2 linked regions of the Aromatoleum aromaticum EbN1 genome follow. The protein of the gene in region 2 interacts with the protein of the main gene of each other region in a pairwise test. Links are inferred from orthologs where the notes say so. Each region holds a gene or a part of one and is shown on either strand. Other genes may lie near its edges.

The links. Proteins that work in one complex are often made in the same cells at the same time.
Region 1: the proteins of ybgC (region 2) and secA interact in binary tests that used the Escherichia coli proteins (3 or more experiments, as listed by UniProt). The link is inferred for Aromatoleum aromaticum EbN1 from one-to-one orthologs.

What each region holds. Positions count from the first base shown.
Region 1 is NC_006513.1:843,802-850,452, forward strand. What follows is about bases 1,218-4,500. They hold secA (preprotein translocase subunit SecA), read right to left. Parts: upstream 4,142-4,500; coding sequence 1,418-4,141; downstream 1,218-1,417. Other genes in these bases: argJ (bifunctional glutamate N-acetyltransferase/amino-acid acetyltransferase ArgJ), read right to left, coding at 1,218-1,262; EBN1_RS04045 (DciA family protein), read left to right, coding at 4,313-4,500. Outside these bases: more of argJ, read right to left, coding at 24-1,217; more of EBN1_RS04045, read left to right, coding at 4,501-4,747; EBN1_RS04050 (hypothetical protein), read right to left, coding at 4,830-5,018; lpxC (UDP-3-O-acyl-N-acetylglucosamine deacetylase), read right to left, coding at 5,027-5,947; cell division protein FtsZ, read right to left, coding at 6,185-6,651. UniProt on the Escherichia coli protein: Required for protein export, interacts with the SecYEG preprotein conducting channel.
Region 2 is NC_006513.1:1,572,855-1,580,312, reverse strand. What follows is about bases 2,051-4,914. They hold ybgC (tol-pal system-associated acyl-CoA thioesterase), read right to left. Parts: upstream 3,774-4,914; coding sequence 3,327-3,773; downstream 2,051-3,326. Other genes in these bases: EBN1_RS07450 (STAS domain-containing protein), read left to right, coding at 3,986-4,914; tolQ (protein TolQ), read right to left, coding at 2,656-3,330; tolR (protein TolR), read right to left, coding at 2,225-2,638; EBN1_RS07470 (energy transducer TonB), read right to left, coding at 2,051-2,228. Also shown: Tol-Pal system beta propeller repeat protein TolB, read right to left, coding at 1-1,235; more of EBN1_RS07470, read right to left, coding at 1,314-2,050; more of EBN1_RS07450, read left to right, coding at 4,915-5,149; ATP-dependent protease subunit HslV, read left to right, coding at 5,186-5,725; ATP-dependent protease ATPase subunit HslU, read left to right, coding at 5,722-7,050; EBN1_RS07435 (AEC family transporter), read left to right, coding at 7,188-7,458.

The sequences.
Region 1 (6,651 bases), 730 kb from region 2 along the record:
TTCCGCAGCATTACGTAACCGGGCTAGCTACGGTAGTCGGCGTTGATCTTCACGTAGTCGTACGAAAAATCGCATGTCCATACGGTTGCCCGTGCACGGCCCCGTCCGAGATCGACACGCACGGTGATCTCGGCTTCCTTCATCACCCGGACGCCGTCCTCCTCGCGGTAGGTCGGGGCGCGGCCGCCGAGTTCGGCGACAAGTACCTCTTCGGCGGCGGTTCCAAGCCACACCCGTAGGCCTCCGACGTCCAGGTCCTGGATGCCGGCATAGCCGATCGCGGCGAGAATGCGGCCGAGGTTCGGGTCCGAGGCGAAGAACGCGGTCTTGACGAGCGGCGACTGGCCGATCGCGTACGCCACTTTGCGGCATTCAACGACGTCGAGACCGCCTTCGACAGCGATCGTCATGAATTTGGTCGCGCCTTCGCCGTCGCGGACGATCGCCTGCGCGAGCCGGATCGACACGTCGATGACTGCGTCGCGCAGCGCGTGGAAATCCGACCCGAGCGGGTCGGCGATCTCGGCGTTGCCGGCCTGGCCGGTGGCGACGACGATGAACGAGTCGTTGGTCGAGGTGTCGCCATCGACCGTGATGCTGTTGAACGACAGATCCGCGGCCTCCTTCGTCAGCGCATCGAGCAAGGCCTGGGAGACGGCGGCGTCGCAGGCGAGAAAGCCGAGCATCGTCGCCATGTTCGGCTTGATCATGCCGGCGCCCTTGCTGATGCCGGTCAAGGTGACGGTGCGACCGCCGATCTCGACCTGCCGCGACACCGCTTTCGCCAGCGTGTCGGTCGTCATGATGGCGTGCGCCGCGTCGAACCAGCCGTCCTCGCGCAAATCCGCGTGCGCCGCGGGCAGCCCGGCGATCAGGCGGTCGACAGGCAGCGCTTCGAGGATCACGCCGGTCGAGAACGGCAGCACCTGCTCGGGCGCGACGCCCAGGGTGCGGCCGACCGCGACGCAGGTCGCGTGGGCGTCCGCCAACCCCTGTTCGCCGGTGCCCGCGTTCGCAACGCCGGTATTGATAACCAGCGCGCGCACGTCGCCGCCGGCGATGTGCTGCTTGCACAGCTGCACCGGCGCCGCGCAGAAGCGGTTGAGGGTGAACACACCGGCGACGCGGCTGCCGGCGGCAAGTTCGATCAGCGTCAGGTCACGCCGGTTGGCCTTGCGGATCCCGGCCTCCGCGACCCCGACGCGAACGCCGGGCACCGGAAGGAGATCGGACGGCTGCACAGCGATCAGATTCACAGGCATGGTTTTCTCCGTGGAACAGGATACGAGGTGGAAGGCCGCCCGTGGCCACGGTCAAAACGATCGGCCATGCCCGGAATAACCGGAATCCGGGTCGTGGCACGCGATTGCGCGAGCGCTCCGGGGGCGAATCCCGGCAACTCCTCGCGCATCGCATCTCAGCTCAGCTTGCCGTGGCAATGCTTGTATTTCTTGCCCGATCCGCACGGGCACGGATCGTTGCGCCCGATTTTCGGTCCGGCGGGCGCTGCTGCCTGCGCGGCCTCCGGAGCAGTAGCGACCCCGAGGGCCTCGTCGAAAGCGGCATGCTGGTACTGCACGTTCTCGAGCTCGGGGGGCACTTCCGCCTCCTCGAGCTGTGCTTCGGTGCGCACCTGGACCGTCATCAGGAGTTTGGAGACGTCGTTGCGCACGGTATCGAGCAGGGTCTCGAACAGCTCGAAGGCCTCGCGCTTGTATTCCTGCTTGGGATTCTTCTGCGCGTAGCCGCGCAGGTGGATGCCCTGCCGCAGGTGATCGAGCGCCGCCAGGTGCTCACGCCAGTGGGTGTCGAGGCTCTGCAGCATCACGTTGCGCTCGAACTGGTGCCATGCGACCGGATCGACCTGCGCGGTCTTCACCGCGTACTGCTCCTCGGCAGCGGCGAGGAGGCGCTTGAGGATCGTCTCGTCGTCGAGATTCGGTTCCGCCTTGAGCCATTCGCCGATCGGCAGCCGGAGCTGGAACTCGGACGCGAGCGCCTGTTCGAGCGCCGCGATGTCCCATTGCTCCTCGACGCTGTCGACCGGCACGTGGACGCGGAAGCTGTCGTGCAGCACGCCCTGGCGCATCGCGCGGATCGTCTCCGAGATGTCGTCGGCTTCGAGCAGTTCGTTGCGTTGCTGATAGATGACCTTGCGCTGGTCGTTCGCGACGTCGTCGTATTCGAGCAGCTGCTTGCGGATGTCGAAGTTGCGCTGCTCGACCTTGCGCTGCGCCGATTCGAGCGAGCGCGTCACCATCGCATGCTCGATCGCCTCGCCCTCGGGCATTTTCAGCCGCACCATGATCGCGTTCAGGCGTTCGCCGGCGAAGATTTTCATCAGCGGGTCTTCGAGCGACAGGTAGAAGCGCGAACTGCCCGGATCGCCCTGGCGTCCGGCGCGGCCGCGCAGCTGGTTGTCGATGCGGCGCGACTCGTGCCGCTCGGTGCCGATGATGTGCAGGCCACCGTTGGCGAGCACCTGCTCGTGCACCGGCTTCCACTCTTCGCGCAGCGCGGCCGTGCGGGCCTCCTTCTGCTCGGGCGTCAGCGTCTCGTCGTCGCGTACTGCGGCGAGCTGCCGCTCGATGCTGCCGCCGAGCACGATGTCGGTGCCGCGCCCGGCCATGTTCGTCGCGATCGTGATGACTCCCGGGCGCCCCGCCTGCGCGACGATCTCCGCTTCGTGCTCATGCTGCTTCGCGTTCAGCACCTGGTGCGACAGATCGACGCGGTTCAGCTCGCCCGACAGGAACTCGTTGATCTCGATCGACGTCGTGCCGACCAGCACCGGCTGGCCGCGCTCGACACATCCGCGGATGTCCGCGATCACCGCGTCCCATTTTTCCTTCGCGGTGCGATAGACCTTGTCGTTCTCGTCCTTGCGGACCATCGCCCGGTTCGTCGGCACGACGACGGTTTCCAGCCCGTAGATCGAGTGGAATTCGAACGCTTCGGTGTCAGCCGTACCGGTCATGCCGGCGAGCTTGCCGTACATGCGGAAATAGTTCTGGAAGGTGATCGACGCAAGCGTCTGGTTTTCGGCCTGGATGCGCACGCTTTCCTTCGCCTCGACCGCCTGGTGCAGGCCGTCGGACCAGCGCCGGCCGGCCATCAGGCGGCCGGTGAACTCGTCGACGATGACGACTTCGTTGTTCTGCACCACGTAATGCTGGTCCTTGTGGTACAGCGAATGCGCGCGCAGCGCCGCGTACAGGTGATGCACGAGCAGGATGTTGCCCGGGTCGTAGAGGCTGGTGCCTTCGGCAAGCAGGCCCATCCGGGTCAGGATCTGCTCGGCGTTCTCGTGGCCCTGTTCGGTCAGCAGCACCTGGCGCGCCTTCAGGTCGAGCGTGTAGTCGCCCGGCTTGATGACGTTGTCGCCTTCGCCTTCCTGCTCGGCGAGCATCGGCGCGACCTGGTTGAGCTTGAGGTAGAGGTCGGTATGGTCTTCGGCCTGCCCCGAGATGATCAGCGGCGTGCGCGCCTCGTCGATGAGGATCGAATCGACTTCGTCGACGATGGCGAAGCTCAGCCCGCGCTGCACCCGCTCGCCGGTCGAATAGACCATGTTGTCGCGCAGGTAGTCGAAGCCGAACTCGTTGTTCGTGCCGTAGGTGATGTCGGAGGCGTACGCGGCCTGCTTCGCCTCATGCCCCATGCGTGACAGGTTGCAGCCGGTCGTGAGGCCGAGAAAACCGTAGATGCGGCCCATCCAGTCTGCGTCACGGCTCGCGAGGTAGTCGTTGACGGTGATGACATGCACGCCCTTGCCGGTCAGCGCGTTGAGATACGCGGGCAGCGTCGCGACGAGCGTCTTGCCTTCACCGGTGCGCATTTCCGAAATCTTGCCGTTGTGCAGCACCATTCCGCCGATCAGCTGCACATCGAAGTGCCGCATGCCGTGGACCCGCTTGCCGGCCTCGCGCACGACGGCGAACGCTTCCGGCAAGATGCTGTCGAGCGACTCTCCGTTCGCGACCCGCTGCTTGAAGTCGGCAGTTTTCGCCTGCAAGGCCTCGTCCGACAGCGCGGAGATTTCCGGCTCGAGCGCATTGATCGCACGTACGGTCTGGGAATACTGGCGGATCAGGCGGTCATTGCGACTGCCGAAAATTTTCTTGAGTAGGCCGGAGATCATGGATGGTGGGGTCGGACGATTCGGCAAAGGCGCAAGTTTAGCATGTGGGTGGAATCGATCCGTATTGCAAGTCACGCTGCGCCGCAAGGGCGTGACCACGTCCCGCCCTTGCGGCGCTTGCAGGCGCAGGGCGTGAAACCTACCATGGGGAATGATCGCGAGCGCACTTCCATGACCCAGCTTATCCAGCGATTTCTCGGCAGCGGCGACGCGCTCGCACGTTTGCGCGACCACGCTGCGCGCCTGCGCAAACTTCAGGCGGTGCTGGAACAGCATCTTCCCCCGGCCCTGGCGTCCGCGTGCGCAGTCGCCAATGTCAAGAACGACACTCTCGTGCTCTTGGCCCATGGCGGAGCGGTCGCCGTGCGGCTCAAGCAGATCGCACCGACTCTCGCGGAACAGTTCGGTGCGGCCGGCATGCCGATCCGGACGATCCAGGTCAAGGTCCAGGTGATCGAGGAGCGCGAAGCGCCGCGCCCTGCCCCGGACCGGACGCTGTCGGACGCGGGGCGGCGCAGCCTCGCCGATTTTTCATCGAGCCTGCCGGCCGATTCGCCGCTGCGCGAATCGCTGGAGCGACTGATAGATCGCAGCCGGGCCGGCTGAAGCGCTCGTTAGAGCACCCTCGCGCTACGCGCGGTCCCGCCATGCGGGACTGAGCGCTTCTTGGGACGGCCCGGCGAAGCGCTCACGCGAGCGGCAGGAACACCCGCTCGAGCGCGAGCAGCGCGAGGAATACGAAGACGACGACGAGGCCGGCGCGAAGGAAATTCCACGCCCAGCGGCGATAACGAGGATTGCCGGTCAGCATCCATGCGATCAGCGAGGCGCCGATGCCGATCGCCGCAAGGACTGCGAGAAGACGAATGGCCAGCATCGTCGTGATCAGGTCGCCGGCGCGAGCTCGAACTGATGACTCACCGCGGCGGGAGTCATTCCCGGCTGCTCGAACGTGGCGATTTCCCACGCCGAGCGGTCCTCGAGCAGGACGCGCAGGATCTGGTTGTTCAGCGCGTGCCCCGCCTTGTGCGCGCTGTAGGCCGCGAGCAGCGGGTGGCCGCACAGATACAGGTCGCCGATCGCGTCGAGCACCTTGTGCTTGACGAACTCATCGACGTAGCGCAAGCCGTCGGAATTGAGCACGCGGTATTCGTCCATGACGATCGCGTTATCGAGGCTGCCACCGAGGGCCAGTCCGTGGGCGCGCATCGAATCGACATCCTGCATGAAACCGAAAGTACGGGCGCGGGCGACGTCGCGCACGTACGAATGTTCGGCAAAATCGACGGTCACGCTGGTCGAGGTCTTGTCGATCGCCGGGTGGTTGAAAACGATCGAGAATGTCAGCCGGAAGCCGTCGTGCGGCTCGAGCCGCACCCATTTGTCGTCCTCGCGGTACTCGACCGCCTTTTTCACGCGCAGGAAGCGCTTCGGCGCCTTCTGCTCCTCGATGCCTGCCGACTGCAGCAGAAACACGAACGGGCCGGCGCTGCCGTCGAGGATCGGGAGCTCGGGCGCATCGACGTCGACGTGAAGATTGTCCACGCCCAGGCCGGCCACCGCAGACATCAGGTGCTCTACGGTGCCGACTTTCGCCCCGTTGCGCTCCAGTCCGGAGCACATGCGCGTGTCGCACACGGAATACGGATCGGCAGGCAGGTCGCACGGCGGATCGAGATCGACGCGGTGAAAGACGACCCCCGTGTCGGGCGCTGCCGGCCGCAGCACGAGCTGGACCTTGCGTCCCCCGTGCAGCCCTACCCCGGTGGCCTTGACGATCGATTTGAGGGTGCGCTGCCTGATCATTTTTGAATTATTCCTGTTTCCGGCCAGCAGTTTAACACGGCAACCGGCGCCTTCCGGGACCCTGCGCGCCGGGCGGGTCCACGGGCGGCACTGCCTGCAACGGTTCATTGGACCGCGGCAGGAGCGTTTCGCTCCGGCGGAAATCTGGGGCGGGAGCGCGAGGCCACAGGCGCCCTGACGCCGACCGGAGGCAGCGGTCTACGGGGCGCCTGTCGAACGGGACGAAACGCCGGTGCGTCAGTCGGCCTGCTTGCGCAGGAAAGCCGGGATGTCGTAAGTTCCCATGCCGTTTGCACTCATCGCTTCGACGGTGGTGCGCCGGGTGTGGCGGATCACCGCCGGGACGTCGAGATTGGCCATGTTGACGTTGCCGCCGAGCGCGCCGTAAGTGCCCGTACCCTGCACGACCTGCATCACTGGCTGGCGTCCGGTGCGTGGCGCGCCGAGGCCGGTCGCGACGACGGTCACGCGCACGCGGTCTTCCATCGCCTCGTCGAACACGGTGCCGTATTTCACGAAGGCTTCGGGGGCAGCGAACGCCTGCACCGTTTTCACTGCATCGCGCACTTCCGACATCTTCAGCGAGCGGCTGGCGGTGATGTTGATCAGCACGCAGCGCGCGCCCGACAGTTCCGTACCTTCGAGCAGCGGGCTGACCGCGGCCTGCTCGGCAGCGATGCGCGCCCGATCGAGGCCATCGGCTT
Region 2 (7,458 bases):
TGCACCGAAAGACGCTGTTTCACCCGGCCGTCGGACGACACTGCCGCGAGGACTCCGCGTCCGCCACTTTCGGTGGCGTACAGGATCATGCGGCCGTTGGGAGCGAAGCTGGGTGACTCGTCGCGTGACGAGTCGGTGAGGATCGTGGTCTGACGGGTCGCGAGGTCCATCACCGCGACCTGGAAGCGTCCGTTGTTGCGAGTGATGAAGGCGAGGCTGCGGCCGTCCGGGGACAGGCGCGGCGTCACGTTGTAATTGCCTTCGAAAGTCACCCGCTGGGCACTGCCGCCCGATGCCGGAATCCGGTAGATCTGCGCGCTGCCGCCGCGATCGGAGCTGAAATAGATCCATTCTCCGTCGGGCGACCAGGCCGGTTCGGTGTCGATTCCCGGCGAGGTCGCCATCCGGCGCAGGCCGGAGCCGTCCGCGTTGAGGACGTATAGCTGGGACTGGCCGTCCTTCGTCAGCACGACCGCGAGCCGCTGACCGTCCGGGGCCCACGTCGGCGCCGAGTTCGAGCCCTTGAAATTCGCGACGACATGGCGCTGGCCCGTTGCCAGCGTATGCACATACACGACGGGCTTCTTGGCCTCGAACGACACGTAGGCAAGGCGCTGGCCGTCCGGCGCCCAGGCCGGCGAGATAATCGGTTCGCGCGACGCGAGCGCAGTCTGCGCGTTCATTCCGTCGGCGTCGGCGATCTGCAGTTCGTAGCGCGGACCGCTCTTCACGACGTAGGCGATGCGGGTCGCGAAGTAGCCCGGCTGTCCGGTGAGTTTTTCGTAGACGAAGTCGGCAATGCGATGCGCCGTCGCGCGGTTTTGGGCCGGCGTCATGCGCAGCGACAGTCCGCCGAGTTCGGTCTGCTTCTGGGTGTCGAACAAGCGGAAGCGTACGTCGTAGCGCCCGTCCGCTTGGGGGTAGAGGCTCCCCGCGAGCACCGCATCGGCGCCGCGGGCGCGCACGCCGGCGAGATCCGGCACCGCCGTCGCGGGCAGCGTGACGAGGCCCATGTCGACGAGGCTGAACAGGCCGCTGCGTTCCAGGTCCGCGCGCACCACGTCCGTGATGCCCCGCGGCAGGGATCCTTCGTTCTCGAAAAGCGGAATGGCGACCGGAAACCGCGTCGCGCCCGCGCCCGTGATTTCGATCGAAAGCTGGGCCTGAGCGCCCCACGAGAGGGCGGCGAGGGCGGCGGCGAGCAGCAGGCGGAAACGGGAGAGGAGGATATTCATGGCGTGGCGGTGGCCGTCAATTGGCGATTATAACGAACGAATCGGAACAACAGGCGCAACGAAAATGACAGGCACGCCTTAGTCCTCGTCGAGAGGCTTGAACTTCAGTTCGAGCGTGCGCTCGAAAAGTTCCTTCGCTTGGGGCAGCGGCAGCGGACTCGAGCGGCGGATCGCGCGTTCGATCGCCTCGTCGAGCGCGGGGATGCCGGACGAGCGCTTGAGCCGGATCGCGAGCACTTCTCCGCTCGGCAGCTGGTCCACCTCGAAAACAGCTTCCGGATTGCCGCTCAGGCCGGGCGGGCGCAGCAGATTGCCGCGCACCTTGGTGCGCACGGCATTCTCATAGGCGTCGCCGGCGGCACGGTTACGGGCGGCCGAGGCACGAGCGGCGTCGGCGCGCATCATCCGTTCGAGTTGTGTGCGTTCGGTTTCCTGCGCCAGGCGCTGCGCCATGTAGTCATCTTTCGGCGGCACGACCGGTTGGGGTTTTTTGGGCTCCGGTTTCGCCGGTTCCGGTTTCTTCGGCTCCGGCTTCGGTTCCGGCTTCTTCGGTTCCGGCGGCTTGGGCTCTGGTTTCGGTTCCGGCTTCTTCGGTTCCGGCTTCGGGGGTTCGGGTTTGGGCGGTTCCGGCTTGACCGGTTTCTTCGCCTCGGGCGCCTTCATGGCGATGTCGGGCTTTGCCTGCGCTTTCGGCGGTTCGGGTGGCGGGGCAGGCTTCGGCGGCTCGGGCCTCGGGATCGGCTTTGGTTCCGGTTTGGGTTCGGGCTTCGGTTCGGGTTTGGGCTTCGCCTCCGGTTCCGGCTTTGGCAGCGGGGCGGGACGGGCCGGGACTGCGGCCACCAGGTCGACTTCCAGCGCTGCGGGCGGAGTGCTTTGCCAGCGCACGCCCAGCACGAGAAACGCGATGAGGCCGAGATGGACGGCGATCGTCAGCGCGAGCGATGCCCATTTTCCCGGCTCGTCGCGGGGGGAATTCGGGACTGCGCCGTTCATCGCCCGCTGCTGCCCGCCTGAGTCTGCAGGCCGACTTTCTGTATCCCCGCCTGACGCAGACCGTTGAGCGTATCCATGACTTTCTCGTAGCTGACCTTGCGGTCGGCCGCAATGACCACCGGCTGGAGCGGGTTGCGCTCGATTGCCCGGCGCAGTTCGCGCAGCAGTTCGTTATTGTTCATCGCCTGCTCTGTCGCACCGCCGCTCGCCTTGAGGGCGAGCGAACCGTCGCGCTTGACGACGACGAGCATCGCCTCGAGCGGAGTCTGGGGCACCTGGTCGACGGTCGGCAGGTCGACGCTGCCGGTCTGGATCATCGGCGCGGTGACCATGAATATGACGAGGAGGACCAGCATGACGTCGATGTATGGCACGACGTTGATCTGGTTCATCAGGCGGCGCTGGCGCATCGCAAAGCCTCCGGCGCTCAGCGCAGCTGGCGCTGCAGGATGTTCGAGAACTCTTCCATGAAGCTTTCGAAGCGGATGCCGACCCGGTCGATGTCGTGGGCGAAGCGGTTATACGCGACGACCGCCGGAATCGCGGCGAACAGGCCGATCGCGGTGGCGACGAGGGCCTCGGCGATGCCGGGCGCGACCTGGGCGAGCGTCGCCGAGCTGACGTTGGACAGGCCGCGGAACGCGTTCATGATTCCCCACACCGTGCCGAGCAGGCCGATATACGGCGAGACCGAGCCGACCGAGGCGAGAAACGCGAGGTGGGCTTCGAGGTCGTCCATCTCGCGCTGGTAGGTGGCGCGCATCGCGCGCCGGGCGCCGTCGATCGTCGCCGCGTGGTCGTGGCTTTTCGCGCGCAGCTTGGTGAATTCGCGATAGCCCGATTCGAAGATGCGCTCCATGCCGCCTGTCTGATGACGCGCCGCCGCGGCAGACTGAAACAGCCCGTTGAGGTCGCCGCCGCTCCAGAAGTCGCGCTCGAAGCCGTTGGTCTTGTTGCGCGCCGAGCGGATCTGGAACGACTTGCGGAAAATCCAGTACCAGGAAACGAGGGAGAGGGTGGCGAGCAGCGTCATCACCAGCTGTACGAGGACGCTGGCCTGGCTGACCAGGCTGATGATGGAGAGGTTTTCGGTGAGGGTCATGCTTGAACGAGTCTTTCCAGTCTGGAACGTATTTCGGCAGGGAAGGGGGTGGGGCGTTTCTTGTCGAGATGGACGCAGGCGATCACGAAGCGGCCATCGAACAGCAGTTCAGTGCCGCGCAGCACGCGTTGCGCAAAAACGAGGCTCGCGCCGCCGACCGTGTCGATGTTCGACACGACCTGTAACGCATCATCGAGGAATCCGGGTGACAGATAATCGGCCTTTACCGAGCGCACGACGAAGGCGAGCCGCTGTTCGGCGAGCAGTGCCTGCTGCTCGAAGCCGATTTCCCTGAGCGTTTCGGTGCGGGCGCGCTCGCAAAAGCGCAGGTAGTTGGCGTAATAGACGATGCCAGCGGCGTCGGTGTCTTCGTAATAGACCCTCAGCGGCAGCGAAAAAACGGTCTTTTCCGCTGCGATCGCAGGGTGGCAAGCGGTGTGCATCGCAGCATTCTAGCTGACTCGCAGCGGTGCTGCGAATCCGTTTCCTGCCACATTTTTTCAAAATGCAAGGCGTTGTCGGGAGGCCATGCGAAGGGGCAAGTCGAGCGGATGCGCAGGCGAGTGGCCCAAGATGAGCAATGCCCGTTTCCGAAGTGCTATTCTTTGCCGCTTGGCACGATTCACCTAACCATATTTCCTGGACAGGCTGCGACGTGGTCCTTCCATTTTTCGGCAAGAAGTCCGCCTCCAGCGCCCCGACCAGCAGCGATGCCCCCGCGCACGCGGCCTCGTCCGCCCGGGGCGAGCCTGCCGCAGAATTGTCCACGCTGGATTTCAGCGGCGATGCGAACCACGGGCTCACGCAGTACGCCGGACTCATGGAGGTGACGGAAGTCGGGGCCGGTCTCGGCGCGGCGTACGAGGAGGCGGCGGTGCTCTATGCCAATGGCAGTGTCGACGCCGCCGAAGCGGTGCTCGGCACCGTGCTCGACAGTCCGTCGCATCAGGCTGGCGAAGGGGTATGGATGATGCTCCTCGATCTTTATCGCCTCACTGGCCAGCGCCAGCGCTTCGAGTCGCGGGTGGTCGATTACGCGACCCGTTTCGAGCGTTCCCCGCCTCCCTGGCAGGACCTTTCGAGCGCGCCCGCGCAAGGGCGGCCGAAAGCCGTGCCGTTGCTGAGCCTTTCCGGCACCCTGTCAGGGCAATCGGCGACGCAGTTCGAGCAGATCGGGATCATCGGCAAGAAAAGCGGCGCGATCCGCATCGAATTGAGCCGGCTGCGCTCGGTGGATGAAGTCGGCTGCACGCTGTTCCGCAAGCTGCTGCGCGAACTCGCCGCCGAGCGCGTCAAGGTGTCGCTGCTCAAGTGCGGACAGCTTGTCGACATGCTCGTGGGGCAGGTGCACGTCGGCCGGCCCGAGGGACGGGACGGCTGGCTGTTGCTGCTCGAAATGCTGCAGCACACCGGCGAGCAGGACCGCTTCGAACAGATCGCGGTCGATTACGCGATAACATTCGAGGAATCTCCGCCGTCGTGGGAACCGAAGATGGAGCGCGAGGCGATCTCCACCGCGGCGATCGAAGCGGCCGTCACCGCCGCCGAAGGCTTCAGTCTCGATGGCGAGCTGACGGGCGCGACGACCGAGAGCATTCGCCGGCTTGCCGCTTTCGCCGCCGACCGCCAGCGCTTCGAGGTCGATTGCGCCCAACTGCGCCGGCTCGACTTCGTCAGCGCCGGCACGCTGTTCAACGTCCTCGCACCCTTGCACGCGCAGGGTAAACAGGTGATTTTGAGAAACGTGAACGCCATGGTCGCCGCACTTCTGCGCGTCATGAGCGTCGATCAGGTCGCGCAGGTGATGCTCCGCGCTTGAGGCGGAGGCGTTGCCGCGCTGCGAAGGAAAATATCGATGGAACAGTATCACGGCACCACTATCCTTTCGGTGCGCCGCGGGCGGCGCGTAGCGCTCGGCGGGGACGGGCAGGTCACGCTCGGCAACGTCGTCATCAAGGCGACCGCGCGCAAGGTGCGTCCGATCTACCAGGGCAGGATACTCGCCGGGTTTGCCGGCGGCACGGCCGACGCATTCACGCTGTTCGAGCGCTTCGAGGCGAAGCTCGAGAAGCACCAGGGCAACGTGCTGAGGAGTGCGGTGGAGCTGGCGAAGGACTGGCGCACCGACCGCATGCTGCGCCGGCTCGAGGCGATGCTCGCGGTCGCCGATCCCGACAACTCGCTGGTGATCACCGGCAACGGCGACGTGCTCGAGCCCGAGCAGGGCATCGTCGCGATCGGCAGCGGCGGCGCGTACGCACAGTCCGCGGCCCGCGCCCTGCTCGAGAACACCGCGCTGCCGCCGGAAGAGATCGTGAAGAAGTCGCTGCAGATCGCCGGCGATCTGTGCATCTATACGAACCAGAGCCACGTAATCGAGGTACTCGAGGGATGACCCAGATGACCCCCCCGGAGATCGTCTCCGAACTCGACAAGCACATTGTCGGCCAGGGCAAGGCCAAGAAGGCCGTCGCGATCGCGTTGCGCAACCGCTGGCGCCGCGCGCAGGTCGAGGAGCCGCTCAGGAGCGAGATCACGCCGAAGAACATCCTGATGATCGGACCGACCGGCGTCGGCAAGACCGAGATCGCGCGCCGGCTGGCGCGGCTCGCGAATGCGCCGTTCATCAAGATCGAGGCGACGAAGTTCACCGAAGTCGGGTACGTCGGCCGCGATGTCGACACGATCATCCGCGACCTCGCCGAGATCGCCGTCAAGGACGGACGCGAACGCGCGATGAAGACGGTGCGCGACCGCGCGCTCGACGCCGCCGAGGACCGCGTGCTCGACGCGCTGTTGCCGGCGGCCCGCCCGGTCGGCCTCAACGAGCCGGAACCGGTGGATTCGAGCACGCGGCAGAAATTCCGCAAACGCCTGCGCGAAGGCGAACTCGACGACAAGGAGATCGACATCGAAGTCGCTGCGCAGGCGATGACTGCCGAGATCTTCGCGCCCCCGGGCATGGAAGAACTCACGCAGCAGATTCAGGGAATGTTCCAGAACCTCGGCGGCGGCAAGAAGAAAGTGCGCAAGATGAAGATCGGTGAGGCGCTGAAGGCGCTGACCGACGAGGAGGCGGCGCGGCTCATCAACGACGAGGAAGTCAAGGCCGAGGCCGTCCGCGCGGTGGAGCAGAACGGCATCGTGTTCCTCGACGAGATCGACAAGGTCGCATCGCGCTCGGAAGGACAGGGCGCGGACGTGTCTCGCCAGGGCGTGCAGCGCGACCTGCTGCCGCTCGTCGAAGGCACGACGATCTCGACGAAGTACGGCATGATCAAGACCGACCATATCCTGTTCATCGCCAGCGGCGCGTTCCACCTCGCCAAGCCGAGCGACCTGATCCCCGAATTGCAGGGGCGCCTGCCGATCCGCGTCGAGCTCGAGAGCCTGTCGGTCGAGGACTTCCAGTGCATCCTGACGCAGACAGATGCGTGCCTCGTGCGCCAGTACCAGGCACTGCTCGCGACTGACGGCGTGACGCTGGAGTTCACCGACGACGGCATCCGCCGTCTCGCCGAGATCGCGTACCAGGTCAATGAGAAGACCGAGAACATCGGTGCGCGACGCCTCTATACGGTAATGGAAAAGCTGCTCGAGGAAATCTCGTTCGAGGCTGGCAGGATCGGCCTGGACAAGCTCCTCGTCGATGCTCCGTACGTCGATGCGCGGCTCGAGATTCTCGCGCAGCGCGAGGATCTCGCGCGCTACGTGCTTTAGCGCGGCGCCAGACGGCGGTCGCGCGCCGCCGTTCGTCGTTCGCAGACCGCGCGCCGGAGCTCCTCCGCGCGTGCCGCGGCTCCCCCTCCGCTTGACCGGCCTCCGGCGCCGACGAGCGCGCCGGAATTTCACTCGCCATGCTCGTGCGCATCGTCTCGATCCTTTTTCCGCTGTTCGCGATCACCGCGCTCGGCTATTTCGTCGGCAGGCGGATGAAGCCCGACCTGTCGCACGCGAACAAGCTGAACATGGACGTCTTCATCCCGGCGCTGGTGTTCGCGGCGCTGGCGAACAAGGAGTTCCGCGTCGTCGAGTTCGTGCCGCTCGTCGTCGCGACGCTGGTGATCGTCATCGGCTCGGGCCTGATCGGCTGGGCGCTGGCACGTTCATCGCGGATCGCACCGAAGA